One region of the Anaerobacillus sp. genome, then DNA from elsewhere that is predicted to be linked to it. Evidence: riboswitches for the same ligand, from Rfam matches in the RefSeq annotation. Region 1 holds a riboswitch; each other region holds the start of a gene.
The links. A riboswitch is a leader RNA that binds a small molecule or an ion and turns the genes downstream of it on or off. The one in region 1 is predicted to bind cobalamin.

Region 1 (7,674 bases):
TTTACGTAAGCTCAATTTAGTCGATGATAATAATGTGGAGATATCTTTTGTTAGAGATGATGAACAACATATAGTGAATCTCCCATTATCGCTAAGCTCTAGTGACTTATTATCAGAACTTTTTGAGACGAATATAACAAACCCTTATAGCTGGTACATTGATCCATCTACTAAATTTGCCATTTTCAAGATAGAAAGTTTTATATATACAAAATCATTTCCAGAGATAATCAAGCAATTTTTTAAAGAAGTAACTGAACAGAACATTAACACGATTGTTATTGATGTTCGCGACAACCCTGGAGGGTATGGCGTTGTTGCCTTAGAGCTACTATCTTATATTGATTTTGACCCTTCGGAAATAGTCTACAATAATTTCAGCCATCGAAAACAAAAAGACTATTTATTTAATGGTGATATATACGTACTTACAACAAATCTATCTGCGAGTGCCTCGACGGTATTAGCGCTTATCTTGCAAACCAATGCTGATGCAAAGCTGATTGGAGAGCCGCCTGGGAATACTCCTTCACTTGGTTATAATCCAGAAACATTCACTCTAAAAAATAGTAATAACATATTTAGCGTCCCAACTGAGAAGCCATATCCAAAAATTCCAGTAGAGCAACACCATCTTCCATTAACAATTGATTACCCAATTGAAGTGACAAGGGAAGCGATTATGAATGATCAAGATTTGTGGATGGAGAAAGTGCAGGAATTGGTAACAAAGTAGGTGAAGATAATCATTGAAATCAATTAAAAAAATATTATTGCAAAAAATAAGATAGTACGTTAAGATTTTACTACAATATATAGTTTGTTATATTGATAATGTAACTATATATAGTTTATTTACTTAATTTAATAATGAGTTTTCCAAGAGTACATTTACTTTTGGGGAACTTTAGGAATGATAGGTGTCTATTTTTAGACTTAATAGGGAATTCGGTGAAAATCCGAAACTGTCCCCGCAACTGTAATTGTGGACGAAATGAGATGACCACTGTATAAGGGTGTCACATGCAAAATTTGTGGTGCTTATATGGGAAGGCTCAAAGTAGGATGAAGCATAAGTCAGGAGACCTGCCTATGTTCCGAGTTTCTAGTCTTCGGGGAGTAAGATTGTAGAGACGGTACGGAGTAATCGGTATCTATTTTCCGCTGCTCTTAAATCATTGTGCCGTTTTCTAACCTCTTCCAAACAAGGAAGGGGTTTTTATTTTTGATAATAAAAGAATCCAGCTTCCGGTTGATAGCATGATAAAAGCCCGTGGCTTTAGTCTTGCAGCTTAATAATAGAAAGGTGGAACTACAATGATGGCAGTAACAACAGAAGAAATGATGCAACAATGGAAACAAGAAATGACTAATATTTTAAATCAATATACTCATTTGGATCACAATGAATTTATTAAAAAATCGGATCTATATCTAGAAAGGCTAGTAACAGATGATGAAGAAAAAGTGTTACATACACTTATTTTAGAATCGTTAAATAACGTTTGTAGTGAAGCTCCTGATTGGACGTATATTGCAGCGCAAATTTATTTAAAGCTCCTTTACAAACAAGTCGAAAAAACTCGTGGTGGACAAGCCTACCATTCGCTTTATCAGGTGATTGTTTGGCTTACTGATAAAGGAATTTATAGTGAGGAATTGCTAAACCATTATGAGGAGAATGAAATCATTGAATTAGAAAAAGTCCTTGACCCCGAAATGGATAAACTTTTTACATATATCGGAATTAAGACATTGGCTGATCGCTATTTAGCAAAAACACATGAGGGTGCAATTTTTGAACTTCCGCAAGAACGTTTTCTTATTATTGCAATGACATTAATGAGAAAAGAACCACAGCAAAAGCGATTAGCACTCGTGAAAGAAGCTTACTGGGCATTATCAAACCTTTATATGACAGTAGCGACGCCAACACTTGCAAATGCAGGGAAAAGCTATGGGCAACTATCAAGTTGTTTTATTGATACGGTTGATGATAGTTTGAGAGGAATTTTTGATAGTAACACAGATGCTGCAACGGTCAGTAAAAATGGCGGTGGTCTCGGGCTATATCTAGGGAAAATTCGTGCGAAAGGTTCTTCAATTAAAGGGTTTAAAGGTAACTCTTCTGGTGTTTTACCGTGGATGAAGCAATTAAACAATACTGCAGTTAGTGTTGATCAACTCGGTCAACGCCAGGGTGCGATTGCAGTTTACTTAGATGTTTGGCATAAAGATATTTTCGCGTTTTTAGATGCAAAATTAAATAACGGTGATGAAAGGCTACGAACGCACGATTTATTTACCGGTGTCTGCATTCCTGATCTTTTTATGGAAAAAGTTGAAGAAAGAGGCGATTGGTACCTGTTTGATCCTCATGAAGTTCGCAAAGTGATGGGCTTTTCATTAGAGGATTATTATGATGAGCAACAAGGCAGTGGCAGTTTTCGTGATAGATATGAGCAATGTGTCGCTAATGATACATTATCATGTGAGGTATACCCGGCAATCGAAATTTTTAAAAGAATTATGATTTCCCAACTAGAAACAGGTACACCCTATATGTTTTATCGAGATACGGTCAATCGTCTAAATCCAAATAAACATGCTGGAATGATCTACTGCTCGAACCTTTGTACAGAAATTATGCAAAACATGAGTGCAACAACGGTTAAGGAAGAAGTAATAAAGGATGGCGAAATTATTGTTACGAAGCATGCTGGAGATTACGTCGTTTGTAATTTAAGTTCAATATCGTTAGCTAAAGCAGTTAGCGATGAAGTTCTTGAACGATTAATTCCAATTCAAGTTAGGATGCTTGATAATGTGATCGACCTAAACCGAATCGATGTATTGCAAGCGCAATTAACGAACCAAAAATACCGGGCAATCGGATTAGGCACTTTTGGATGGCATCATTTATTAGCATTGAAACAAATCAAGTGGGAATCAAATGAAGCCGTTATGTATGCAGATGAAATTTATAAAAAAATTAATTATTTATCAATAAAGGCTAGTCTGGAACTTGCCAAGGAAAAAGGCGCATATCCAATGTTTAAAGGTTCAGAGTGGGAGACTGGATTGTATTTTGATAGAAGAGATTACAACTCACCTGACTGGCTAGAACTAAAATCGGAGGTGAAGAAATTAGGAATTCGAAATAGTTACCTTCTTGCGGTGGCGCCAAACTCTTCGACATCAATTATTGCAGGTTCAACAGCGTCAATCGATCCTATCTTCAAAAAAGAATATTCAGAGGAAAAGAAAAACTACAAAATACCAGTGACTGCTCCGGATCTTTCAGCAAGCACAACCTGGTTTTATAAGCCTGCACACACAATTGATCAGCATTGGAGTATTAAACAAAATGCTGTAAGACAAAGGCATATTGACCAATCGATTTCCTTTAATCTTTATGTGAAAAATACAATCCGTGCCAAGGAATTATTAGATTTACATCTAGCCGCATGGAAATCAGGGCTAAAAACGACCTATTATGTTCGCTCAACTTCAAGTGAAATTGAAGAGTGTGAAAGTTGTTCAAGTTAAGGAGGAATTAAATAAATGAAGACATTACAACCGCGTAAGCTTTATGATGTAACCGCACCGAATGCTTCAACTGGAATTATTAATGGGAGGAGCTCGAACGTTTTAAATTGGGATGACATTCGTTTTCCATGGGCTTACCCTCTATATAAAAATATGTTAGCTAACTTTTGGACGCCGTTTGAAATTAATATGTCGACGGATATTAAGCAATATCAGACTTTGTCTGAGACAGAAAGAGAAGCATTTAATAAAATCATTGGCTTACTTGCATTTTTGGATAGTATTCAAACCGATTATTCGATGCAAGTCGCTAAGTACTTAACCGATTCAAGCTTATCTGCGTTAATGACTGTGCTTTCTTTCCAAGAGGTTGTTCATAATCAAAGCTATTCTTATGTGCTATCAAGTGTGGCACATAAACAAGTCCAAGATGAAATCTTCGAATATTGGAAGCATGATCCGGTTTTACGTGAAAGAAATGACTTTATTGCAGAAGGGTATGAACGTTTTACAAATAATCCTACCCCACAAACTTTTTTAGAATCTATAGTCTACGATGTCATATTAGAAGGCTTAAATTTCTATTCAGGGTTTAGTTTTTTCTATAATTTAGCGCGTAATCAAAAAATGGTATCAACCTCTACAATGATCAATTACATTAACCGTGATGAGCAGCTGCATGTCTATTTATTTGCTAATATTTTTAAGGAATTACGAAAAGAGTTCCCAGAGCTAAACAGTGAAGCGAATAACGAATTTGTAAAACGAACATTTCGACAAGCGGCAGAGCTAGAAATTAAGTGGGCTAAAACTATTATTGGCGAAAAAATTGATGGCATTGAAATGAACGATCTTGAGGCTTATATTAAATTTATTGCTAATAAACGTGTTAACGAACTCGGGGTTGAAAGACCTTTTGATGGATATCGTACTAACCCGATGAAATGGATCAAGGCTTATGAAGAGGTAAATAGCAGTAAAAGTGACTTTTTTGAACAAAAATCACGTCAATATACAAAAGTATCAGTTGATAATTGCTTTGATGACCTATAAGAATGGGGATTGAGTAAAAACGCTCCTATTTTTCAAAAAAGAGGTTGACTCGAAGACAAAATATACTATTAGATATAATGAATGATCGCGAAAAAAATGTGTTAAAGGGGAAAGAAATTATGCAGGAGTTAATCGATGCTTTTAAGGAAATTATTGGGGGAAATGAAGATTTATTGCGAGAAAATGCCAATGTCGATGGGAGTTCGCCATTAGGAAAAATGAATAAATTAGCATCTGAAAGCGGGAAATGGTTTGCAAATCAATTCTTACTTTCAGAAGAAGTAAAAAAAGCATTAGATGACAACATCTTATATATTCATGATCGAGACTATTACTCTACTGGGACAACGACTTGCTGCCAAATTCCATTAGACAAACTCTTGAAAAAAGAATTTAACACAGGACATGGGACAATCCGTTCACCTAAATCAATTAAAACAGCAATGGCGTTAGCCTCAATAATCTTTCAATCAAATCAAAACACACAGCACGGCGGCCAATCCTACCAAAAAATTGATTATGATTTAGCGCCGTATGTGAAACTTACTTATGAAGCATTTTGTCGGAAATTTTCAACGCTTTTGGGGAAGTTTGTGACAGTAGAAGAGATTGAACGGTTAGCTTGGACTGAGACAAAAGAAGAAACATTTCAGGCTTGTGAAGCTTTTATCCATAACGCCAATAGCATGCATTCACGAGGTGGGGGACAAGTTCCATTTGTTTCGATCAACTTCGGGACCGATACCTCAAAAGAAGGTCGCTTAGTAACAGAGCAACTATTAAAAGCAACTAAGCGTGGATTAGGAAATGGTGAAACACCGATTTTTCCAATTCAAATCTTCAAGGTGAAAGAGGGTATCAATTTTCATGAAACAGATCCGAATTATGACTTGTTTCAATTAGCAATTGAAACAACAAGTGAAAGGCTGTTTCCAAACTTTAGTTTTATTGATGCCCCATTTAATAAACAGTACGATAACGGAACACCAGAAAGTGAAGTCGCCTATATGGGCTGCCGCACCCGGGTGATGAGTAATATTAATGGACCAGAGAATTCTGTTGGTAGGGGTAATCTCTCATTTAGTACGATCAATCTTGTAAAGTTAGCATTATTAGCTAAAGGTGATGTTAATGCGTTTTTTATAAGCTTGGACGAGGCGATTATAACGACAATCAAGCAATTATTAGAAAGGTTTGAGTACCAAGCAAGTAAAACAGTTGGTGAGTTTGGTTTTTTATATTCGCAAGGTGTTTGGAAAGGGAGCGAACAGTTAGAGCGACATGATACGTTAAAAGAAGTTTTAAAGCAAGGGTCGCTAAGTGTCGGCTTTATTGGACTTGCTGAAGCACTAACTGCTTTAATTGGGAAGCACCATGGGGAAAGTACGGAAGCTTGGGAACTAGGAAAACGAATTATTGCACATATGAGAGATCGAACTGATGAAGAAACAGAGCAAACTCGCTTAAACTTTGGTGTGATCGCAACTCCTGCTGAAGGTCTATCAGGGAAGTTTGTCAAAGCAGACCAACAGCAATTTGGGATGATTGAAGGAGTTACGAATAAACAATATTATACGAACTCGTTTCATATTCCAGTGGACTTTTCGATATCAATCTTTAAAAAAATAAAGCTTGAAGCACCATTCCATCATTATTGTAATGCAGGTCATATTACTTACATTGAGTTAGACGGCAATGCGAGAGAAAATCTAAAAGCCATTCAAAAAATTGTTGAAGAGATGAAAGATAATGGGATAGGCTATGGATCGATTAATCACCCGATCGATCGTTGTACGACTTGCGGTTATAATGGAATTATTGGTGACAGATGTCCAAGTTGTAATGAGGATGACACTGAAAAGATTGAGCGAATTCGCCGTATCACCGGTTATTTAGTCGGCGATTTGAAGCGTTGGAACAGAGCCAAGCGTAATGAAGAAAAAAATCGAGTCAAACATCGCTAATGAAAGTATTATCAATAATTCACGATTCGATTGTTGATGGCGAAGGACTCCGAACCGTAATTTTCTTTGCTGGTTGTCCGCACCACTGCCAAGGCTGCCATAATCCCGAAAGCTGGAATTTCGAAAATGGCCAAGAATATTCTGTAGAACAACTTGTATCTGAAGTCATTTCAAACCCGATCAATGAAGTAACCTTTTCAGGTGGCGATCCCTTTTATCAAGCCAAAGAAATTATCATACTAGCAAAAAAGTTAAAAAGTCTGGGGAAAAATATTTGGGCTTACACCGGCTATACATTAGAGGAACTTTTGTTTCGTAACGATGAACATGAACTTGCCTTATTAAGAGAAATTGATGTATTAGTAGATGGTCCCTTTATTCAATCACAACGAAATTTATCGTTACCCTTTAGGGGTAGTAATAACCAAAGGATAATAAAACTTACTTAATTGTTTTATAGAATCCATGTTTACTAGTCTGTATAAATCAAATGCGAACCCAACTAATTGTAATTGAAAAATAGTAAAAGTTATAAATCTAATCCTTTATACCGGAATAAATTTACCTTATAAATACTTGGAGGCTGGGATAAAAGTGTCTGACACTTTTATCCCAGCCTCCTGGTTAAGTATTCTTAGTAAGCCGCACGGGAGGCATTTACTACCCCACTACCAAAATAAAATGAATTTCCAAGTGGTGTTGCTGTATCTTTAAGTCTTTGTCTAATTTGAGCATTTGATGCCCATGGATACTGGCTCTTAACTAAAGCTGCAACTCCAGCTACATGTGGACTAGCCATTGAAGTACCGTTTTGAGAAACGTAACGGTTTGATGTATAAGTACTTAATACATTCACACCTGGAGCCATAATTTCTAGCTCACTCCCGTAGGTTGAGAAAGATGCTCTTCTATTATTAGAATCGACGGCTCCTACGGCCATAACAGAACTGTATCTTGCAGGGAAGGAAATCCCTTGTGTACCTGTATTACCAGCAGCGGCAATTAATAAGATTCCTCTATTATAGGCGTTATCAGCTGCCTGACGTAAAGCTGTAGATCCTGTTGATCCTCCTAAACTCATGTTTACGATATCCATTTTGTTTGTAAT
Region 2 (7,674 bases), on a different contig from region 1:
TTGCAATGATATGGGCACAAATTGCTTGGACACGCTTTTGGGCCTGGGATCCTAAAGAAGTTTGGGCGTTAATTACATTTTTATATTACGCAGCATACCTTCATTTGCGGTTATCAAGAGGGTGGCATGGCGAAAGGTCGGCATGGCTATGCGTGATTGGTTTTGCGATTATTATGTTTAACTTAATTTTTGTCAACTTGGTTATTGCAGGGTTACATTCCTATGCTTAAATTCTAAAAGTAAAACGCTTCGGATTGGCATTTAACCGAAGCGTTTTTTGTGATAAGAAACCGAAATAATTAATCAAGAGACAATTTTTTATAGTCAAATGTAGATGTTATGTTAAAATATATTATTATGTAATATACTTATAGTAGGTATAATTTTTTTTAATCCTGTATTTTTAAAAGCTTGAGGGGGAGTTATTTATGTCAAAGGAAGCAAAAATTTTAGTAGTTGATGACGAGGAGCGTATCCGCCGTCTTTTAAAAATGTATCTTGAAAGAGAAAATTATGAAGTAGAAGACGCAGAAAATGGGGAAATCGCCCTTCAAATGGCCGTTGACAATAATTATGACTTAATTTTATTAGATATTATGATGCCTGGAATGGACGGAATTGAAGTCTGTCAAGAACTGCGTAAGTCAAAGGCTACTCCAATTATTATGCTAACGGCAAAAGGTGAAGAAGCTAATCGGGTTCAAGGATTCGAAGCTGGAACAGACGATTACATTGTTAAGCCATTTAGTCCAAGAGAAGTTGTTCTTCGTGTAAAAGCATTACTTAGAAGATCATCTTCTACCAAATTTTTACAGACGGAAACATCCAGTAAAGATGTTTTAGTATTCCCACATTTAACAATTGATAACGATGCACACCGAGTTACTGTCGATGGCGCTGAAATTAGTTTAACTCCAAAGGAGTATGAGTTACTTTACTATTTGGCACAATCTCCGGATAAAGTGTTTGCTCGTGAACAATTATTAAAGGATGTTTGGAATTATGAATTTTTTGGAGATCTACGTACGGTAGACACTCATATTAAACGTCTACGTGAGAAATTAAACCGCATTTCTCCAGAAGCAGCTGCAATGATTTCTACTGTTTGGGGTGTTGGCTATAAGTTTGAGGCAGTGAAAGAGTAATGTTTTGGAGAAGTGTAGTAGGTAAGCTTTGGTTTACAATTCTTTTGTTAGTCTCCGTTGTTTTAACGATACTAACAATTATGCTTTTACAATACTTTGAAAAATTCCATACTGATCAGGCTGAAGAACAGCTTACAAATCATGCAATTATGATTGCTTCGATTTTAGAAGAATATGAAACAGAAGAAGTAGCCCTTTCAACAAGTAAGCGGTTAATTGATAATTACTCAATGAAATTGCTACTTGTCTTAGATGAAGGTGAACTTTTGTATTATCCAGATGAGGACGAGAAAATTCCTGTAGAAATATTCCAATCGAATCCTAGTCTAGCTAAAGTAATCACTAATAAGGAAGTAGTGATTACAAGGGGAGACTTTCCATTTTATTTAAATGGCGAGGAAATTCATAATGAAGTGTTAGTCGTTGGAATGCCTGTAGACTTAGTTCAAAATCGTACTGGTGTCTTATATGTATACCAATATCTGGAAGTGGTTGAAGAAGCTCTAGCTCAGACAAAGCATATTATCTTTCTAGCTGCAGGTATTGCCATTGTATTAACTACAATTTTTGCTTTTTTCTTATCAACAAGAATTACTGCCCCACTGAGGAAGATGCGCCAAGCCTCCTTAGAAGTGGCGAAAGGAAATTTTGATACGAAGGTGCCAATTTTAACACGAGATGAAATTGGGTCACTAGCAATGGCTTTTAATCGTATGGGAAGAGTCCTTAACACAAATTTAACTGCTCTAAATCAAGAAAAGGAACAGTTATCGAGAATTCTTAGTAGTATGGCAGATGGAGTCATTACCTTAGATCGAAAGGGATCTATTGTGTTAACAAATCCTCCTGCTAAGCAATTTATTCAAGCATGGCATTTTGAGCAAAGTACAAATAGTATTGAAAGTACTGATGATTTGCCAAAGGCCATCAAAAAGCTCTTTCAACAAGTTGTAGCCTTAGAAAAAGAACAAATGGCGGAAGTCGATGTTCAAGGGAGAACATGGGTTGTATTAATGACACCTCTTTATGATGAAAACTTTGTCAGGGGAGCGGTTGCAGTTCTTCGGGATATGACTGAAGAACGATTACATGATAAGTTGCGAAAAGACTTTATTGCAAATGTTTCTCATGAATTGCGCACACCTATTGCTATGTTACAAGGTTATAGTGAGGCGATTATTGATGATATCGCTGGTTCGGAAGAAGAGAATAAAGAACTTGCGCAAATCATTTATGATGAATCTTTAAGAATGGGACGCCTAGTTAATGAGCTCCTTGATCTAGCAAGAATGGAAGCTGGTCATATTCAATTAAATATTGAGCCAATTAATATTAGAGAATTTTCTAGAAGAGTGTTGAGAAAGTTCCAAGGTATGGCAAATGACCATAATATTCAGCTAAAAGCTGAAATTGCAGATATTGAGCAAGAAATTTTAATAGATGCAGATCGAATTGAGCAAGTATTAACAAACTTGATTGATAATGCAATGCGCCATACAAGTGATCAAGGATCCGTCATTTTAGCAGTTTCTCCGCTTAGAGATGGCATAAAAGTAGACGTTCATGACACTGGTTCAGGAATACCTGAAGAAGATTTGCCATTCGTGTTTGAACGGTTTTATAAAGCTGATAAAGCGCGGACAAGGGGAAGATCGGGTACAGGACTTGGACTAGCTATCGTTAAGAACATCGTTGAAGCTCATAATGGACATGTATCAGTTCACAGCAAATTAGGTGAAGGAACGACATTTTCCTTCTTTATCCCTTCGAAAAATGATGAATGATAAACAATTACTACGAAAAAAATTGTTTCTTATGAAACAATTTGTAGAGAATTTTGTATGAAAAATGCTTTTGAGTGAGTATTAACTAAAAGTCGCTGGATTTCCTTGAACGAGCATCTAAAATTCGTTAGAATTTTACAGCGAGGAGACAGGGAAGACAGCGACTTTAATTTTATTTATTTTTTAGCATCTTTGTAAATTTCACGCATAACATGAGCTAATTCTGGAACGATTATTTTGTTCATAGCAAGTTTTACTGCACCAGACGAACCGGGCATTGAGAAAACGGCAGTTGCTCCACGTACACCGGCAATTGCACGGCTTAAAATTGCAGCAGGACCAATGTCTTCTACATAGCTTAAATATCGAAAGATCTCCCCAAAACCAGGCATCTCTTTATCTAACATGTCTCTTACTGCTTCATATGTAGTGTCTCTAAACGTAATTCCAGTTCCTCCGTTTAGCAAGACAGCTTCGACTTCAGGACGTTCCGATGCTTCCCGAATTAAGGATTGAATTTGTGTATACTCATCTTTAACAATATGATAGTCAACAACGTGATAATTTCCATTTTCTGTTAATAATTCTTTCATTAGTTGACCACTCTTGTCAGTTTCAACTGTTCGCGTATCGGAAACAGTGATGATCATACAGTTAACGGTTTTAGGTGCTTCTTTTCGATGTTCTTCTACTCCCACTTGCATAACCTCCCAAATAATTTTAGATATTACAGCTAAATTATAACATATTACACATTCAGGAGCTCTACCTCGTAACTCAGAGTGTTAAATTTAGGAACTTCTTTCCCTGCACTGTTATGCTTATACCTGTAAAATTGGCTTGTTTAAAAATCATCAGCCAAAATCCACAAGAAAACAAAAAGCTTTTCTTATAGGAAGAATTTTATGTATAATAAGATTATTAAATTAATAATAAAATCTTTAAGGTCACTTTATTTAGGTAAAGTGTTAATAGGGAAGCTGGTGTAAGTCCAGCACGGTCCCGCCACTGTAAACGCTAGAATGTTTATTTGATCCACTGTCACGTCCCTGTGATGGGAAGGAAAAACATTTGCTATGCGTAAGTCAGGAGACCTGCCTTAAGGAAATATGTGAAACCTTCGCGGAAAAGGTGAAGCAGTTATGTACTTAGTTATCTATTAGTAACTTGGCATATATCTGACTAACCAAAGTTCCCGTTTTCGGGAACTTTTTATTTTTCTTATAGGTTTATTGCTTTGCAAAAAAAGTATTGGCTGATTTACTTCCAAGAACTATTATTGTGCCTACAGAAATACCAATCGGTGTAATTACTACCTTAATTGGGGGACCTGTATTCGAGTTATCTTGGATAAGGCAAGGAAAGTCTAGAAATTAGGGGTGAACCAGTGTTATGAAAGAAAAGCAGGTAGATGATGACAAAAACATCTTACAAAATTTAAAGATAACCCAATCAATTGAAATGATCATAGTTGAAAGTCCAGTCCTTCTTAAGACGTTATCATCTGCTATAATAGGGGCTGGTTTTAACTGGGTGCGAACCTTTGTAAATAGACATGTAGATAAAGAGTATAATTATGATGATGCTGAAGCTGAATTTAAAACTTATTTATCGGCAAAAAAAATAGATTTTACTGAAACGGTTGGTATGATGACAGCTGCTAAGCTAGAAGATGTATCATTCATTCAAAAAAATGAAAAAGAATTTTCTGTCTTTGTTGTAGTTACTGCGGGATTATCAAATGCTGTTGATGCTTCTAGGTCTTACTATCAAAATGAGCGACGAAAGACAGTTGGCACCATAAACACATGGATTTTTATTAAGGGTAACCTAACCGAAGCAGCCTTTGTTCAGGCGATGATGACTGCAACAGAAGCAAAAGTTAAAGCTTTACAAGATGAAGAAGTTAGAGATCCAGTCATGAAGACGATCGCTACAGGGACATCAACTGATAGTATGATGATTGCTGGAACACAAACAGGAACTGAATTTAATTATGCCGGAACAATTACCAGCCTAGGAAAAACGATTGGTTTGGCAGTTTATGAAGCCACATTAGATGCCATTCGTTCTAACAGGAAGCGTGGAGTAGGTCAATGAACATTGAAACACATATAATAGCACTAACGCTAGCATTTATTATTGACTTACTAATTGGTGACCCGAAGTGGCTACCACATCCTGTTAGAGGGATGGGTAAATTAATAACTATATTTGAGCAGCGGCTTAATCAAGGCCAAAATAGAAAACCGAAAGGGATAGTCTTTTTGCTTTTCTATTTAACGATTATTACTTTAATTGTTGGTTCCCTTATATTAGTAAGTTATCAATTGCATTGGGGGATAGGCGTATTAGTTGAAGCATTTATCATTTCGACGACTATTGCTACAAAAGGTTTAAAGGATGCTGCCATGGAAGTTTATTTACCTCTTAAGAGAAACGATTTTATTACAGCTAGAAAAAAATTAGCGATGATTGTAGGTAGAGATACTCAAAATTTAAATGAGGAAGATATCGTTCGCGGTGCAGTTGAAACAGTAGCTGAAAACACAAGTGACGGGATTACTGCCCCACTTTTTTATGCTCTCTTGGGTGGTGGAGTATTAGCGATTGTCTATCGGGCGGTTAATACATGTGATTCGATGGTTGGTTATAAAAATGAGCGATACTACGATTTTGGTTGGGCTTCAGCACGCTTAGATGACCTGTTAAATCTACTACCTAGTCGTATTACAGGGGTTATTATGGTGCTTATTAATCGTTCACAGGTAAGCAAGGTTGGTTGTTTTAAAATAGTAATTCGTGATGCCAAGAAACATCCAAGCCCTAACAGCGGCTGGCTTGAGGCAGCGATGGCAGCGCTCTTAGCTGTACAGCTAGGGGGAAGGAATACGTATAAAGGAATTGAGTCTTTAAGAGCATTGATGGGCGATCCGATTTTTCCATTGCAACGTGATCACATCATTTTTGCTAATAATATCATGGTTCGTACATGCATAGGCTTTCTAATTTTTTTATGGATGGTAGGAGGATTAATTTATGCAACTACCTAGTCATGGAGCTAATCCAAAACATTTAACAAAGCTTTTACAATTACCGCTTCAAGAAAACGCGATTGATTTCAGTGTAAATACAACACCCCTTCCAATACAAAGGCATGTAGTTGACAACTGGAACAATTATCTAGAAGTGATAACAAAATATCCTGATCCAACATCGGAAAAATTAAAAATGGTAATTGCTGAAAAAGAACATCTCGCTACTAATGAACTATTAGTAGGAAATGGAGTAGCCCAATTAATATTTTTAATTGCAATGTATTTCCAAAGAAAACGAGTTGCAATCGTTGAACCGACTTTTTCAGAGTATCGGGACGCTTGCCGAACTTTTGGCTGCGATATCGAAGCCATTGTACTCAATGAACCATGGTTATTTGATGTAGATAAAATACTTCAAGGCTGTTTGAAAAGTCAATTATTATTTATTTGTAATCCAAACAATCCAACAGGTGTGGCCTACCCCTTGAGACAATTAGAAGATGTAATTAAAAGTTTAGCTTTGGTTGATATTACTGTCGTCATTGATGAAGCATTTTTCGATTTTCAAGAAGAAGGGAAAACTCTTATTCAGTTAATAAAGAGGTACCCTAATTTAATCGTGTTACGGTCGTTAACAAAAATGTATGGTATCGCAGGTCTTCGTTTAGGATATATGGCAGCTAATCCAATAATTATTAAAAACATAAGTAAGTTACAAAATCCCTGGAGTGTAAACGGGATTGCACAATTGTTAGGGTGCGACTGTATAGAGGATGTGCAGTATGTAAAGAACGTACAAGAGTTTGTTACAGTAGAACGTAAGCGAGTTTTTTATCGCTTACAACAATTAGGTTATGAAACATCAAATTCACAAGTGAATTTTTACCTTTTGCGCGAAGTAGAAAAGCAAGAAGACTGCTTAATATTAATGAAATATTTAATTGAGAACGGCTTAATTCCACGTCATACATACAATTTCCCTACTTTAGAAGGTCGATATCTCAGGTTGGCAATCAAGACTGTGGAAGAAAACAATCAACTACTAACGGTATTACAAAGGTGGAAACAGCGATGCTAGTTTTTATTACGGGAGGAGTGAGAAGTGGCAAAAGCTCATTCGCTGAGAAATTAGCTTATTCACTTGTAACACCAGTACGAAATAAACTGATATACATCGCTACTAGTAAAAAATATGATACTGAGATAGAAATCCGAATACAAAAGCACCAAGAACAGCGGAACGAAAGTGGATTTACATGGGAAACATGGGAACAGTCGACGGGGCTCGAGCTTATCTATACTAATTTAAAGCAAAATCAAGTTATTTTAATAGATTGTTTAACTACTCTTATAGCAAATGAATTGTTTCGCAATTTGCAAAGCTGGGATAATCTCAGTATTCAACAGGATATTTCTGAACGAATTATGAATTTTTTAATTGATGCTCAAAAAAACAACTTTACTTTGCTTATTGTTTCTAATGAACTATTAAATGGTGGCCTGTATTACAGCAAAGCAACGTTAACTTATATGAAACTCATTGGTGAACTGCATCAAAAGATTGTTCAAACTGCAGACGATGTTTATTTAGTTGAGGCGGGAATTCCTCTAAAGTTAAAAGGGTGTGTCAAAAGTGAACATTAGTTGGTGTAATAGCTGCTGTAATGTTGGAAAGAAAGTTCTAAATAAAGTGCTTTATCAAATTTC
Region 3 (7,674 bases), on a different contig from region 1:
GTGTCGATTCAAGCGCGTTAACGTCTTTTGCCGCAAAGTATTTTAAAAAAGAAGGTAGAGGTCCACTCCATACCTATTCTGTCGACTATGTCGATAATGATAAATACTTTAAGGCTAACGATTTTCAACCAAATGCAGATGGGCCTTGGATTAAAGAGGTATCTGATTATTTAGGAACAAAGCATCACTCTTGTATTATTACGAATGAAGATTTGGCTGGCTATTTGATAGAAGCCGTCCTTGTCCGCGATCTACCAGGCATGGCTGACATTGATTCTTCATTGCTTTGGTTTTGTAAACAAATTAAAAAAGATGTAACAGTTGGTTTATCAGGTGAGTGCGCAGATGAAATTTTTGGTGGTTATCCATGGTTCCATCGCGAAGATTTAATGAACCGAAATAGCTTTCCTTGGATGCACTCTACTTTAGAAAGGGAAGCGTTACTGAAATCTGAATGGCGCGAAAAACTTCAGCTTCAAGATTATGTCATGAATCGTTATACAGACACATTGGCTGAAACACCACGTCTTGAAGGTGAAAGTAAAGAAGAAGCAAGGCGCCGTGAGTTGTTTTATTTAAACATTGTTTGGTTTATGACGACATTACTCGATCGCAAAGACCGGATGAGTATGGGGGCAAGTCTTGAAGTGAGGGTACCATTTGCTGATCATCGACTTGTCGAATATGTTTGGAATATCCCATGGCAAATGAAAAACTTTGAAGGACGTGAGAAAGGGATTTTACGAAAAGCGTTAGAAGGCATGTTGCCACATAATGTCCTTTATCGTAAAAAGAGCCCTTACCCAAAAACTCATAATCCTCACTATACAAAGGCAGTCAAACAATGGTTACAAGAAATAGTCGATGATCCATCGTCACCATTGTTACAATTTGTAGATGAACAGAAGGTGCGAGAAATAATTGAAACAGATGGAGCAGCATTTAAGAAACCGTGGTTTGGGCAACTGATGAATGGCCCGCAGCTGATCGCTCATCTAGCCCAGATTGATACGTGGCTTAGGGAGTATAAGGTTGAGATAAAAGAATAACAAGCAAAAGCAACCATGAGTTAAATTCTTGGTTGCTTTTTGTGACCTTAAAAGGTCCAAAGTTTTTACTATTTATCATTGACTTCTTTTGTCCCAGTTAATAAAATGAAAGTAATTAAATAGACGTTTTAGGTGCCAATTAATGGAGAATAGGGAAATCAAAAGAGGTTGTATAACTCTTAAATGATGCGGACCCACCACTGTAATCGGGGATGAAACCTTAAAAACCACTACGTAAGTAGGAAGGTAAGGGAGTAAAAAGAACCGTAAGCCAGGAGACCTGCCTAAAGTGAACAATGAGGATGATGGAAAAGTCTTCAATAAGTTAAGTATGCTTATTGATGGCTTTTTTTGTTTTAAAAAAGGGGGAAATGAAAAGATGGAAACGAAAAAGATGAAAAAGACTTACAAATTTAAAACGAAACAAATCGTACTAATGGCGATGTTTATTGCACTGGCTTTTGTGGGAAGCTTTATAAAAATTCCAAGCCCGTTTGGAACAGTAGCATTAGATTCTGCACCGGCATTTATAGCAGCAATGCTACTAGGGCCTGTTCCAGGGGCAATCGTAGCTTTTATGGGACATTTACTAACTTCGTTAAATGTTGGCTTTCCTTTAACGATTCCTATTCATCTATTAATTGCAACAGAAATGGGCTTAATTTGTGCTTTAGTTGGAATTATTTTTAGAAAAGGTAGCTTATTCATGGCGCTTGTGGTTGGTCTATTACTAAATGGAGTAGCAGCACCAGCTTCATTTATATTAATTCCTCAGTTTGGTCTACCGTTTTTTTCGGTGATGCTTATACCTATATTAGTTGGTTCTGCGGTAAACTTAATTATTGTTGCGATCGTAGTTCGGACCTTGAAAGGAAGGATTTAAATGATGAGGATTAGTAGGTACCGTGATTTGACAATCTTGCATGACGATGAGAAAAGTTTTGTCATTGCCTGTGATTCTTCTGGTGGTATCGGTCCAAAGAAATTAGACGTGGTAAAAACAGATGGTTATACATTAGGGCGTTTTCTAGCAAGAGTTGTCCTTATGGAAATAATCTCAGTTGGTGCAAAACCGATAACGATTATTGACACATTAGCTGTGGAAATGAATCCAACCGGTCAAGAGATTATCAGTGGAATTAGAGCAGAAGCAGAGCAACTAGGATTAGATACAAATAACTTATTAAATGGCAGCACAGAAGAAAATATGCCTGTCCAACAAACGGGTGTTGGTATAACGGCTATCGGTGAAGTGTCGAATTTAGAATGTGAAAGTTCCCCCGGAGATCAAGTCATTTGTATTGGTGTTCCCAAAGTAGGAAATGAAGTGTCTTTAGAAGATCCTGAAATTTGCAATTTGCCTGTTGTTCAAGAATTACGAGAGATTGTTGGGGTTCATGAAATTGTCCCGATTGGTTCTAAAGGGATTAATTATGAACTAAATGAATTGTTAAAACGAAACCAGATGTCCCTTATTAAATTCCAAACAGGTTTAGACTTACATAAATCTGCCGGCCCTGTTACTTGTGTTATTGCAACAGTTAAGCTTGAATGTATAGAAACGATTAAAAAAATAGTTACTCAACCTATAAGTATATTAGGTCGATTAATAGATAAGACTTGAACAATAATTTTTAGTCTTTCTATTTTGACGTTTTCGAATATGAACATACTCCTCCAAAAAATAGCTGATCCAATTTAAACGGAGCGGCTATTTTTTAGTTCAGAGCAATATCATTTTGCACCGCTAACTGATTTTGCATATACTCTTGTTGAGGGGGACAACAAATGAAGCTCAAAGAGGAATTAAAGCAATTAAAAAACATGATTTATATATACGAAAGCATCTTAAACGAAATAAATGTAGGAGTTCAAGTAGTTAATACTGAAGGTAATACAATTATTTATAATCAGAAAAAGATGCAATTAGAGTCAATGCAACTAAATGATGTATTAAATAAAAACCTACTAGAGATCTTTTCGTTTAAAAGTAGAAAAGAGAGTAGGTTATTACTAGCATTGGAAAATGGTACTGCAACAAAAAATGCGAAACAGACCTATTTTACGAATAAAGGAAAAGAGATTACGACTATTAATAACACCTTCCCGATAATTAAAGATGGTAATATTATTGCTGCTGTAGAACTTGCAAGTGATATTACCAAATTAGAAAGGTTAAAAGAAAATGTATTAAAAAGCGGTAATATTAGATATAAGTTTGAAAGTATTATTGGAGAAAGTAGAGCAATAAAAGAAGTAATTCAAAATAGTAAACGAGCAACACGTACATCTTCGTCGGTTCTAATTATTGGGGAAACAGGGACTGGAAAAGAATTATTCTCACAAAGTATTCATCACGGTAGTGACCGCTCTAACAAGCCGTTTATTTCGCAAAATTGCGCTGCTTTGCCCGATAACTTAATTGAGAGTCTATTATTTGGTACAAAAAAAGGCGCGTTTACTGGGGCAATTGACCACCCTGGCTTACTAGAGCAAGCAGAAGGTGGAACGATTTTACTAGATGAAGTTAATTCGCTAAACATAGCACTACAGGCGAAATTATTAAGAGCGATCCAAGAAAAATCGATTAGGAGAGTTGGCGATACGAAAGACAAAGAAATTGATGTTAGAATTATCGCCACTATCAATGAAGACCCAATAGAAGCTATTGCAAACAATAGACTACGCAAAGATTTGTATTATCGTTTAAGTGTGGTTTCTCTAGTCATACCACCACTTAGAGAACGGAAAGAGGATATTCCGCTATTAGTTCAAACATTTATTGAAAAGTATAATCATTTGTTCCAGCTGGATGTTAGGAAGATAAGCAATAAAGTATATCAATTATTTTTAGATTATGATTGGCCGGGTAATATCCGCGAACTTGAACATGCCATTGAAGGTGCAATGAACCTTATTAGCAACGAAACAGAAATTAGTTATAACCATTTACCATACCATTTTTTAAATAAATCGAAGCAGGTTACTAGCTATCCGTCACAGCATCATCAGGGTGAACCTTCCGACTTAGATAACTTAACATTGAAATTAAAAGATCAAATGGAAGAAGCGGAGGCAAACTATTTAAAAAAAGTTCTGATGAATAATAAAAATAATATTACTTATACGGCAAAGGTGCTTGGGATTAGTCGCCAAAGTTTACAATATCGGCTTAGAAAATATAAAATCAAAGATTTTTAACTGGGACGGATGAATCTACATTTAGAGAGGTAGCTAATGACTTTATGTCATTAGCTACCTTTTCACTGTTATTGTTGATATTGATTGTAATCATTCTGTCCGGACATATTTTGACTAGACATTGAGCTGCCTTGATTTTGGCTTGACATACCTTGGCCTTGGCCTTGATTTTGCATTTGTTGCTGTTGCTGTTGCAATTGTTGTTGTGATTGATTAATTTGTTGTGTGATTTGGTTTAACATGTTAAAAGACTGTAGAGATTGTCCAACGCTTCCTAACATTTGTGATGCTTGTTGAACGGATTGTTGTAGCTGCTGGAAAGTTTTTTGTTGTTGCTGCTGAGCTTGAGTGCTGAATTGTTGCATTTGTTGTAAAAGTTCGTTTGAAGACTGGATGGTTTGATTAGAAGTTGTGCTACTTCCTCCCATACTTCCTTGAGAAGATTGCATTTGTGTTAATGCATTTTGCATACTCTCTAACTGATTTCTTAAAGGCATTAACTCATCTCCAATCTCTTCTTCTACTTTAGATTGTGCAATTGATTCAATACGTGCTTTTTGAGCAGCATCCGTTTCAACGATCTCAGCTTTCTTTATGATCTTATCTGTATCTCTTTCCATAGCAAATTCCTCCTTGAATTGGTTTTGTGGTATTGGGTTGGATTTCACAAGTAGGTACTTAGGATTTTGCTTATCTGTAACCCTTGTTACATAAACAACACCAATTACTACAGCTATAAATAGGACAAACCAGAAGAATAACATTCCATTAATGGTAATGCACCTCCATTTCGAACTACATCACAAACATTGCTGTAATGCAGTACGAATTTATTATGGACTAAAATTAGTTTTGTACTAATAAAAAAACTGCCAATTTGTCCATCTGATCTCCCTCTGGAAGTTATGATGCAAAATCACTTCTTACTATTTGTTTTTTACGCAATGTATTGAATGAATTGAATAAGTTCAACAAAAGCTAAGAGGAAAAAAGGAGGAATTTAAGTTTTGAATAATCATCAAGAGTTTGGTGTACACGAAATACCGAAGTGGAATAAATGGATCATTTTAAGTATTCAACATTTATTTGCGATGTTTGGTGCAACAATCCTTGTTCCTTATTTAACAGGCCTAAGCCCAGCTGTAGCTTTAGTTTCTAGCGGCTTAGGTACTCTAGCTTATATAGTCATTACAAAAGGGAACGTTCCAGCCTATTTAGGATCATCATTTGCCTTTATCGCGCCGATTATTGCATCAACTGCTATCGGTGGAGTAGAAGGGGTAATGATTGGATCATTTATGGCTGGTGTTGTTTATGCGGTTATCGCAATAATTATTAAAGGTACTGGTATCCATTGGTTAATGAAGTTATTACCTCCTATTGTAGTAGGTCCTGTTATTATGGTAATTGGACTGGGTCTAGCGAGTGTAGCTATAAACATGGCAATGAACTTTAATTATGAGCTAGGAGTGTTCGTTGATCCAATGCTACACTTTACAGTTGCACTCATTACATTAGCAATTACGATCTTTAGTTCGATATTTTTAAGAGGTTTTTTTAGTCTAGTACCGATATTATTTGGAATTGTCGGTGGTTATATTTCAGCTTATTTTTTAGGGATTGTTGATTTTACGCCAGTATTAGAAGCAGCTTGGTTTCGAGTGCCTAATTTCATTATTCCGTTTGTCACCTACACACCAAAATTTTCTTGGACGATTATTGCTTTAATGGTTCCAATATCAGTTGTCACAATTTCAGAGCACATTGGTGACCAAATGGTCTTAAGTAAGGTAGTAGGACAAGACTTTATAAAAAAACCAGGACTTCACCGATCGATTCTTGGTGATGGAGTGGCAACGATGATTGCTTCATTTCTTGGCGGCCCCCCTAATACGACATATGGTGAAAACATTGGTGTTTTAGCAATCACGAGAGTTTTCAGCGTTTTTGTCATTGCTGGAGCTGCTGTTTTAGCTATTTTATTTGGATTTATGGGGAAAATTGAGGCATTAATTGCGACCATTCCAACAGCTGTAATGGGTGGAGTTTCGATTTTATTGTTTGGTATTATTGCTTCCTCTGGGTTAAGAATGCTCATTGATAACAAAGTTGATTTAGGGCATAAACGAAATTTGATTATTTCCTCGGTTATTTTAGTAGTAGGTATAGGAGGAGCGTTTATTGAACTAACTGAAAATGTTCAGATTGCTGGTATGGCTTTGGCAACGATCATTGGAATTGTGCTTCATTTGTTATTGTCAGGGAAAGAGCAAAGCTACGGAAATTATGCTCTTTTTGCAGGTTTAGACGAAAAGGATAATAAATAAGTAATAAAAGTAGCCGAGTTTTTGGCTACTTTTTCAGTTAAGGAAAAATTCAGTTTAGACAAATCAGGCTTTTTTCGGTAAAATTGTTGCATATTATATATTAAAGGAGTAGAAATATGGAAAAAGTACTTATTTTTGGTCATAAAAATCCTGATACTGATACGATTTGTTCAGCAATTGCTTATGCTGACTTAAAAAAGAAATTAGGAATGGACGTAGAACCTGTTCGTTTAGGTGAGGTTAGTGGAGAGACTCAATTTGCGTTAGATTACTTCAAAGCTGAAACACCACGATTGGTTCAAACAGTCGCTAATGAAGTAAATAGTGTAATATTAGTCGACCATAACGAGTTCCAGCAAAGTGTTGATGATATTGAAACGGTACGAGTTCTAGAAGTAATTGACCACCATCGTATTGCTAATTTTCAAACAAGCGATCCTTTGTATTATCGCTGTGAACCTGTAGGTTGTACTGCAACAATTTTAAACAAACTATATAAAGAAAATGGCATTAAAATTGAAAAAGCTATTGCAGGACTAATGTTATCAGCAATAATTTCTGATTCTTTATTATTTAAATCGCCAACGTGTACGGAGGAAGATGTAAAAGCGGCGCGCGAACTAGCTGACCTTGCAGAAGTTGATGCAGATTCTTACGGATTAGAAATGTTAAAAGCCGGTGCTAATTTAACTGATAAAACAGTTGAACAGTTAATATCCCTTGATGCGAAGGAATTTCAGATGGGGAATTACAAAGTGGAAATTGCACAAGTGAATGCGATTGATACAAATGATGTTTTAGTTCGTCAACCAGAGTTAGAAGAAGTTCTTACGAATGTAATTAAAGAAAAAGAGTTAGATTTATTTTTATTAGTTGTGACGGATATCTTAAACAGTAACTCTGTTGGATTGGCGTTAGGAAAAGAAACGAAAGCAGTGGAACAAGCATACAACGTTAAGTTAACAAACAATACAGCTCTTTTAGAAGGTGTTGTTTCACGTAAAAAACAAATCGTACCTGTGTTAACTGATATTTTTAATAAAATGTAATGACAAAAAGCCAGCTAAATCTTTAGCTGGCTTTAGATTTACTGGTAT
Region 4 (7,674 bases), on a different contig from region 1:
AGACTTTTCCTTTTGTTTACTCGTATTGGTACTAAAAAAGATCAAATCATAGTCTAACGAAGAGGTTGTATCATTGATACCACAAAGAATTTCATAGGTGAAGTTATCCTTGATACTGCCTCTTGTCATCCCTGAAACAAGTAGCCCGATTGTTTTTGTTTTATTCATGACAAGACTTCTCGCAAGTGTGTTCGGGCTGTATTGTAACTCTTGTGCGATTTGTTTAATTCTTTCGCGTGTTTTTTCATTTACATCTGAATACCCATTTAACGCACGAGAAACTGTTGTTACGGAAACTCCTGCTGCTTTCGCTATATCTTTTATCGTTGCCATTACCAGCCCTCCGAAACGTTTTGGTTATTCGTATAAACACACAATAACACGAACTGCTATCGTTTACAAGAAATTTTTCTCAATTATTTTTTGTCGATATGGTTACAAACATACACCTTAACTCTAATAAGGTGTATGTGGGAGCGCCTGAATAAAATTTGAGCCCGTCTTCGATTTACACAAAGAAGACGTCATATTAATACTAATCAATAATTTCAGCAATCTAACAAATCTCGAAAGTGAAACCTTCCTTTTTCAACCGTTTCCCCTAAACTAAAATCAATTTTCTGCTTGAATATCGGGCCCGAAAAAGTAAATGTATGAAATTCCCCATTTTCACCACATGGGTCGACATTTTCTGGCAATTCCTTAATAAAAAGCTCATCGATTTCTCTACCAAGAAACTTATTAGAGAGCCTTTCAGTATCAATGCATGTCGTGATCGTCTTAAATCCGAGTGACAAAAACTCTTTAATCAGACCATCTGTTGATTGCCCCCAGAGTGGAAAAATAGCTTTCATCTTTTGCCTTTCAATCAACTCTTCTCGATAAGCTCTTACATCCTCTAACAAAATATCACCAAATATAACCGTTTCAATGCCTTGTTTTTTTAATTCGATTAACTGCTCTTCCATTCTTTGTTGATATACCTCGTTAGAACTATTTTGAGGAATGTAAATTTTTTTCAAGGGAAAGTTCAGACTAGCTGCTTGTTTTTCCAGGAGGCTCTCTCTTACTCCATGAATGCTAATCCGATTAACCTCCTCTGTAATTGTTGTAAGCAACGAATCTATTTGATAATTGTTAGCTTTTAACATTTTATAGAGTGCAAATGTACTATCTTTTCCACCACTCCATGACACGGCTGCTCGTTCTTTCATTTTTTTCAACCTCCTTTTTCAATTTATTCCCTTTCAAATCTATTCTCTATGTCCGACTAGTTCTGGTATTTAGAATTGGCGTTTGGGTTAAGTATGATCTGTGGCGCTTCCTTCTGGCTTGGATGTGCAATGACAAAGGGTCTTGTATCGTAGACAGTTTCGATTAACTTTTCTTCGATAACTGAAGAAGGTAAACCTATCTTTTCAATTTCCCCATCCTTTATAATCATAATGCGATTACAATACAACGAGGCTATATTAAGATCATGTAAAATCACGACAACTGTTAATGAGCACTCTCTTTGCCAGCCCTTCACAATCTCCATCATTTGTAATTGAAACCCTATATCTAAGAAGGTCGTAGGTTCATCAAGCATAAGGATCGTTGGTTCTTGGGCCATTACTTTACCTAAGGCAACTCTTTGTCGTTCTCCGCCGCTAAGGTTATCAATTGACTCGTCCTCTAAGTGCTTTAAATTCAATTTTCTAATCGTCTCATCAACAATGTTATATTGATGATGTCTATCTGTCACTTCTTCACCCATCCAGTTTTGGTATGGATATCTCCCCATTTCAATAATCTCACGGACTGTAAATCCAACTTGTGGTAAAGCCTCTTGTTGAAGAACAGCGAGCTTTCTAGCTAATTCTTTAGGCTTGTATTTTCTAATTAATTTTCCATTTATCTCAATAGAACCTTCAGTAGGGTGTTCAGCTCCAGAGAGTAGCCTCATTAACGTTGATTTCCCACAACCGTTTGGACCAATAATCCCAAGTATCTCACCGGACTTCACCGAAAAATTAAGATCCTTCAATACTTTCCTTGACTCATAGTTTTTTGAGAGATTTTTTACGACTATCATAAATGTACTCCTCTTTTTCCTTTCTTTAATAAATAGGCAAAGAAAGGTGCACCTAAGATTGCTGTCACAACACCTAAAGGAATTTCTTTCGGCATTAAAATCATTCTTGCGATCGTATCAGCCCAAAGTACATAGACTGAGCCAATAAAAACAGATAGTGGAATAATAAGCCTATAGTCGGGTCCAACAACTAGTCTAATTAGATGTGGAACCACTAACCCGACAAAACCGATGACACCTGAAACAGAAACGGCTGCTGCAGTTAATAAAGTAGATGTGACTAATACAATAATCTTCGTTCTTTCAATGTTTACCCCTAAATGAAGCGCCTGTCTTTCACCTAATGTAAATAAATTTAAGGCTCTACCTTGAGATAATAAAATAACAATCCCTATAAAAACATAAGGAGCCATTATCTTTGAATATTCCCAGCCACGCATCGTCAAACTACCCATCATCCAAAAGATAATTTCATTTATTACTGTGTTTGACATTGAAACCATCAGCGAAATAAACGAACCTAAAAATGCTTGGACAATGACTCCTGATAGAATTAATGTTTCTTTTTTTATTTGTCCATTTTTCATTGCTATTTTAATAACCAATAATAACGTCAGTACACCAGTTATAAACGCAACAACTGGTATAGAATACTTTCCAAAGATGACTGATTGTAAGCCAAATAAAATAATAAAAGCAGCTCCTACTGATGCACCTGAAGAAACACCTAAGATGTAAGGGTCAGCCAAAGGATTTCTTAATACACCTTGGAAACCAGCACCAGCAACTGCTAATGCTGAACCTACAAGGATCGCTAGAACAATTCTTGGTAGTCGAACATTTAGGATGATTGCGTTACTAACATCATCACCATTGCCTAATAATACGGACCACACCTCAGTGAGTGGAATCATTGAGGAGCCAATCGATAAGCTTACTGTAAATGAAAAGAAGAGGAGCAGAGTTGCCCCTCCTCCATAGAGAAGTAATCTCCTTTTCACTATTCAGCCAACTCCGGATGAATTGCCTTAAAAATTTCTAGCAAACTATCAGTAATTCTTGGACCTACACGACTAGCTTTATTTGCGTCAATTCCGACTACCGTTTCATTTTGAATCGCTTCAATTACTCCCCAACCATCTCTGGAAATAATCTGCTCTTTATTCTCTTCCTGAATGCCTGTTTCTCCAGATGTGTAAAGAATTACTTCTGGATTCCTCTTAATTACTTCTTCAGGACTAACTTCAAACCAGCCTGTCAAATCAGCAAAAATATTTTGTCCACCTGCTATACTAATTAAATCATTAGCAAATTCACCAGAACCAAACGACCATCCTGCAGCAAACTCAGCATACACTCGTTTAGGTTCAACATTGCTCACTTTTTCTTTAACAAACTCTACCTTTTCTGTCATTTCTTTTGTAATCGCTTCAGCTTCTTCTTGGTGATTAAGAACAACGCCAATTTCCTTAATTGTTTCAATAATTTCCTCAATTGATTGTGGATTTGATGCAAACACTTTGAAACCTTGGTCTCTCAGCTCCCCAGCAGCTGCTGATTGTAAAGCTGCATTAAGGAAAATTACATCTGGTTGTAGAGCAATTAATTGCTCTACATTCACTCCTGAATATGTACTACCTAACTTTGGTAGGTCAGCCACCTGGGCTGGATAATCAGAAAAATCATCGACAGCTAATACTTTTTCACCAGCTCCTAAAGCAAACAAAATCTCGGTTTCACTTGGGATAAGCGATACTAGCTTAGTTGGCTCTGCTTCAAACGTAACCTCTACTCCTGTTGCATCAGTAAATGTTACAGGATATTGAGTTCCTTCGGTTGCTTCTTTTTGGTCTTCCTTTTCGTCAACCACCGATTTCGTTGGTGTCTCTTCTTTCTTTACTTCCTCCTGAGTGTTACAACCTACCAGTCCAATCGCTACCAGTAAAGTTAATAAAAGAATTGCAGCTTGTCTAAAAATGTTATTCATTATACTTCCTCCTCAATATTTGTTGTTTCCTTAAAAAGTAAAAACCCTCTACTAAAAATAGGTAGAGGGTGGTTAAAGGCCAATGTGTAGTATATATACATAAATAGAGCAACGTAGATAATACGTTAGTATATATAGCAAATGTATCGCCAATAGCCATCCTTTTACCTCGAAGGATATAGCTAAAAGATAATGGCGACGTGTCTGACTTTAACAGTTGCGGGACAGTGTCGGATTTTCACCGAACTTCCGCCATCCAATATCTTAGATGCTTAAATTGTCATATTCGTAACATAGAAATGCTAATTACGTTCTTAAATATAACTCTATTTTTCTATTAAATCAATAATTTTATTTAAACTCTGTGTCAAAAATCAAAAGTATTTAATACACTTTCACTTGTCTTGTGGCACTAATATTACCTTTTGAATTTTTTGCAGTAACATTAATGAGTGTTTCTTTGCGTTGTTTCGGAATATAAATCGCAAAATTGCCATTAGCGTTGGCCTTAGCTGAATATACCTTCGTACCAATTTTAGCAGTAACAATAGAGGACTTTTCTGCTTTACCAGTAACTGTCGTAGAATAATACCTAACTGGATTTACCACCGGTATATTCGGTGCTACTTTTACTACCTTTACTTTTCTAGCATAGCTAACCGCCCCTGAACTATCTTTTGCAGTAATGGAAAGCGTTGTCTCGGCATTTTGAATTGGAATTGATACTTTGAAGTTACCCTTCACATCTGCTTTACTAGAATACGTTTTTGTTCCGATTTTCACCGAAATAGTAGCATATTTCTCTGTTTTTCCCGTCACTGAAGCGGCTTTATTGTTTACCGCATTGACGACAGGAACATTTGGCGCGACCCTTGTCACCGTTACAGTTCTAGTCGCACTAGTATTCCCTGCAGTATCCTTTGCTGTTACTGAAAGGATAGCTCCAGAATTCTGAACTGGAATGGATAGTTTATAATTACCGTTTTCATCTGCTTTACTTGAATACGTTTTTGTTCCGATTTTTACCGAAACAGTAGCATTTTTTTCTGTTTTACCCGATACAGACGTTGCTTTATTATTAACTGTATTGATGACAGGAACATTTGGCGCGACCCTTGTCACCGTTACAGTTCTAGTCGCACTAGTATTTCCAGCAACGTCTTTCGCTGTAACTGAAATGACCGTTCCAGCATTTTGGATGGGAATGGATAGTTTATAGCTACCAAATTCATCAGCTTTCCCTGAATACGTTTTTGTTCCAATCTTCACGGTAACTGTAGCGGCTTTTTCTGTTTTCCCGGAGATAGTAGAAGTCTTATTCGTTACCCCATTTACCTTTGGAACAGCCGGTGGTATCACATCTTTAACGGTTACGTTCGTTGAAGCACTGATGTTACCCGCAGCGTCTTTGGCAGTTACCTTAATGACCGTACCTGCAACTTGGACAGGGATTTTTATTGAAAAACTACCATTTATATCGGCCTGACCAGTCCCAACAACACTAGTACCAATTTGAACTTGAACAGTTGTCAAAGCTTCAGCCTTACCTGTAACCACATTACTCTTATCCGTCACTGTGTCCACCACTGGCTTTGTAGGGGAAGTAACGTCTTCAACAACTATTTCTGTTTTCGTTTCATTGCCAGCATTATCCTTAGAAATGACGGTTAATTTCGTTCCAGCCAGTTGGCGAGGGATTTCTACCTTAAAGTCCTGGTCTCCTACAACAATAGTTGTTCCGATGAGTAGCCCATCTTTTAATACGTAGATTTCGGCACCTATTTCAGATACACCATAGAGGTATTCGTTACTGTCACCAAATCGATATACATAAAGAGAAGGCGGGGTGACATCTTTCACCTCAACAATTAATGGTTCACTTTTGTTTCCTGACTTATCTATAGCAACTATCTTGATTATTTCCCCTGACTTTTGTGGTTGGATATAGTTTCCAAATTCACCATTGGATTTTGCAGTTTGACGTAATAGTTCAGTAGAACCTGAAGTAACAACAACGGTTGAACCTGGTTCCGCAAGCCCCCTAATAAAATTGACTGCGTCAGTAAATTCCTCAATTAATTCAGGTTTCGCTGGAGGGGTGACATCTCGGACTGTTACTGTAACAACTAAGCTCTTATTTCCATCATCGTCTTCAGCCTGAACCTCTATCGTACTATCAGCACGGAGTGTGCCAGTTCTGATCTTAAATTGGCCGTCTTGATCGGCATTGCCTATAGCAAGCACTTTCCCCGTTGCCATAACAGTAATCTTAACCCCAGGTTCAGCTTTACCCGAGACGTAATCTATCGCATCTGTCACTTCGTCAACAATCGGCGCCTCAGGAGCTGTCTTATCAAGAACAATAGTAGTCAAAGGTTCACTAATTCGGTTATAACTGTCAGTTACAAAAATCGTGAGCTCAGTACCAACTCTTTGGTTTGGAATATCCACTGAAAACGTTCCGTTCTGAATTGAGAATCCCGCCCCTATCTTTCCAGTAGCGTTCCAAACTTCGATTTTGCTATCAGAATCTGTCAGACCAGTAACCACTTGATGATCATCCCCCACCGAATGAACGAATGGCACCGTAAGTTCTCCAAATGGATGCCCGTAATCAAATGGCTTGTAGGCAATCGGATCTATTTTTAACAAGGCTCTAAAATTGGGGTTATCACTTGCATCAATGATGAATTGGTTTGCTTTTGTTATGTCTGTAGTTCCCCAGTAATTATTTGCTCCATCAAAGGTGAGCAGTTTATCACTTTGAAATTTTATAAAAGCATGATCTAATCCGAAAAAGTTATTTCCTGACAATTCAAGGTTTGGACTTTGACAGTCAAGGCTACAACCAATACTAATGTCAGGGAACTTTGCATCACCCGTAATGTTTAAAAACGTATTATTGGTAATTTTTGTATTTTTAGATCCGAGCCAAACATCTACTGTAGCGTTTTGTTGAAATAAATTTCCTGAAATCAGTGGTTCTATTGTTTTCGGGTATGATACAGATATCGAACCATTGGAAAATCTATTATTTTTTAAATAAAGGTTCGCTCCTGTCACCAAAAAGCCACCGTTAAATCCATGAGTTAGATTTGCATTTTCAAGATGGACATAGGTTTCTGGAAAAGATGTGCTTTGAATATAGGCAGTATTAAAATTGATTCGCTCACCTTCTGTCTCTCCACCAATTGCAACCAATTTCCCAGACGTTTGGATCCAGACACCAATTTTACCAACAACAGACACTCCAGGCTCGATCGTTAGCGTGACATTCTTCGGTATTGTAAGGTTTCCTATTAACCTATAAGGTGAGCCTTCTTTGGTCCAAGTCGTGTCCTCATTTAAAAATCCACTGACTACTGTTCCTTCTACTCCTTCTGCATTTATTACATATGGGTAGTGGGGAAAAACAAAAACTAAAATAAGTAACAATTTTACCAATCTCTTTAAATCAATTGACATCCTATTCGCCTCAATTTCAAAACGTTCTACTATATTAATAGTATATTTAATATATCATCATTTACTGATTTTAAATAGAAAATATGAAGAGTAAATTTGGTAGATTTTTGCTAGAAAGTACTAATAGAAAAGAGACAGAATCTAG

Region 2: it holds a riboswitch for cobalamin, as region 1 does, so the genes downstream of both, ACK4M9_RS15240 (iron chelate uptake ABC transporter family permease subunit) here and ACK4M9_RS19730 (ribonucleoside-diphosphate reductase subunit alpha) in region 1, are expected to answer to the same signal.
Region 3: it holds a riboswitch for cobalamin, as region 1 does, so the genes downstream of both, ACK4M9_RS09810 (ECF transporter S component) here and ACK4M9_RS19730 (ribonucleoside-diphosphate reductase subunit alpha) in region 1, are expected to answer to the same signal.
Region 4: it holds a riboswitch for cobalamin, as region 1 does, so the genes downstream of both, ACK4M9_RS17860 (ABC transporter substrate-binding protein) here and ACK4M9_RS19730 (ribonucleoside-diphosphate reductase subunit alpha) in region 1, are expected to answer to the same signal.

What each region holds. Positions count from the first base shown of each region.
Region 1 covers NZ_JBKBWN010000020.1:35,086-42,759, forward strand. Annotated here, with positions in the region: gene ACK4M9_RS19725 (S41 family peptidase) at 1-736, shown strand, start outside; cobalamin riboswitch at 902-1,108, shown strand; gene ACK4M9_RS19730 (ribonucleoside-diphosphate reductase subunit alpha) at 1,321-3,549, shown strand; gene ACK4M9_RS19735 (ribonucleotide-diphosphate reductase subunit beta) at 3,565-4,602, shown strand; gene ACK4M9_RS19740 (anaerobic ribonucleoside triphosphate reductase) at 4,701-6,566, shown strand; gene nrdG (anaerobic ribonucleoside-triphosphate reductase activating protein) at 6,566-7,015, shown strand; gene ACK4M9_RS19750 (S8 family peptidase) at 7,201-7,674, opposite strand, start outside.
Region 2 covers NZ_JBKBWN010000011.1:13,235-20,908, forward strand. Annotated here, with positions in the region: gene ccsB (c-type cytochrome biogenesis protein CcsB) at 1-230, shown strand, start outside; gene ACK4M9_RS15225 (response regulator transcription factor) at 429-1,145, shown strand; gene ACK4M9_RS15230 (ATP-binding protein) at 1,145-2,929, shown strand; gene ACK4M9_RS15235 (MogA/MoaB family molybdenum cofactor biosynthesis protein) at 3,106-3,633, opposite strand; cobalamin riboswitch at 3,857-4,045, shown strand; partial or broken gene ACK4M9_RS15240 (iron chelate uptake ABC transporter family permease subunit) at 4,178-4,306, shown strand; gene ACK4M9_RS15245 (adenosylcobinamide amidohydrolase) at 4,322-5,029, shown strand; gene cbiB (adenosylcobinamide-phosphate synthase CbiB) at 5,026-5,982, shown strand; gene cobD (threonine-phosphate decarboxylase CobD) at 5,969-7,045, shown strand; gene ACK4M9_RS15260 (bifunctional adenosylcobinamide kinase/adenosylcobinamide-phosphate guanylyltransferase) at 7,039-7,611, shown strand.
Region 3 covers NZ_JBKBWN010000006.1:4,644-12,317, reverse strand. Annotated here, with positions in the region: gene asnB (asparagine synthase (glutamine-hydrolyzing)) at 1-1,049, shown strand, start outside; cobalamin riboswitch at 1,163-1,351, shown strand; gene ACK4M9_RS09810 (ECF transporter S component) at 1,429-1,932, shown strand; gene ACK4M9_RS09805 (AIR synthase related protein) at 1,933-2,673, shown strand; gene ACK4M9_RS09800 (sigma-54 interaction domain-containing protein) at 2,838-4,250, shown strand; gene ACK4M9_RS09795 (hypothetical protein) at 4,319-4,870, opposite strand; gene ACK4M9_RS09790 (solute carrier family 23 protein) at 5,258-6,577, shown strand; gene ACK4M9_RS09785 (manganese-dependent inorganic pyrophosphatase) at 6,694-7,626, shown strand.
Region 4 covers NZ_JBKBWN010000015.1:38,047-45,720, reverse strand. Annotated here, with positions in the region: gene ACK4M9_RS17880 (LacI family DNA-binding transcriptional regulator) at 1-333, opposite strand, end outside; gene ACK4M9_RS17875 (Dph6-related ATP pyrophosphatase) at 549-1,214, opposite strand; gene ACK4M9_RS17870 (ABC transporter ATP-binding protein) at 1,271-2,077, opposite strand; gene ACK4M9_RS17865 (FecCD family ABC transporter permease) at 2,074-3,078, opposite strand; gene ACK4M9_RS17860 (ABC transporter substrate-binding protein) at 3,078-4,064, opposite strand; adenosylcobalamin (AdoCbl) riboswitch at 4,216-4,342, opposite strand; gene ACK4M9_RS17855 (Ig-like domain-containing protein) at 4,449-7,529, opposite strand.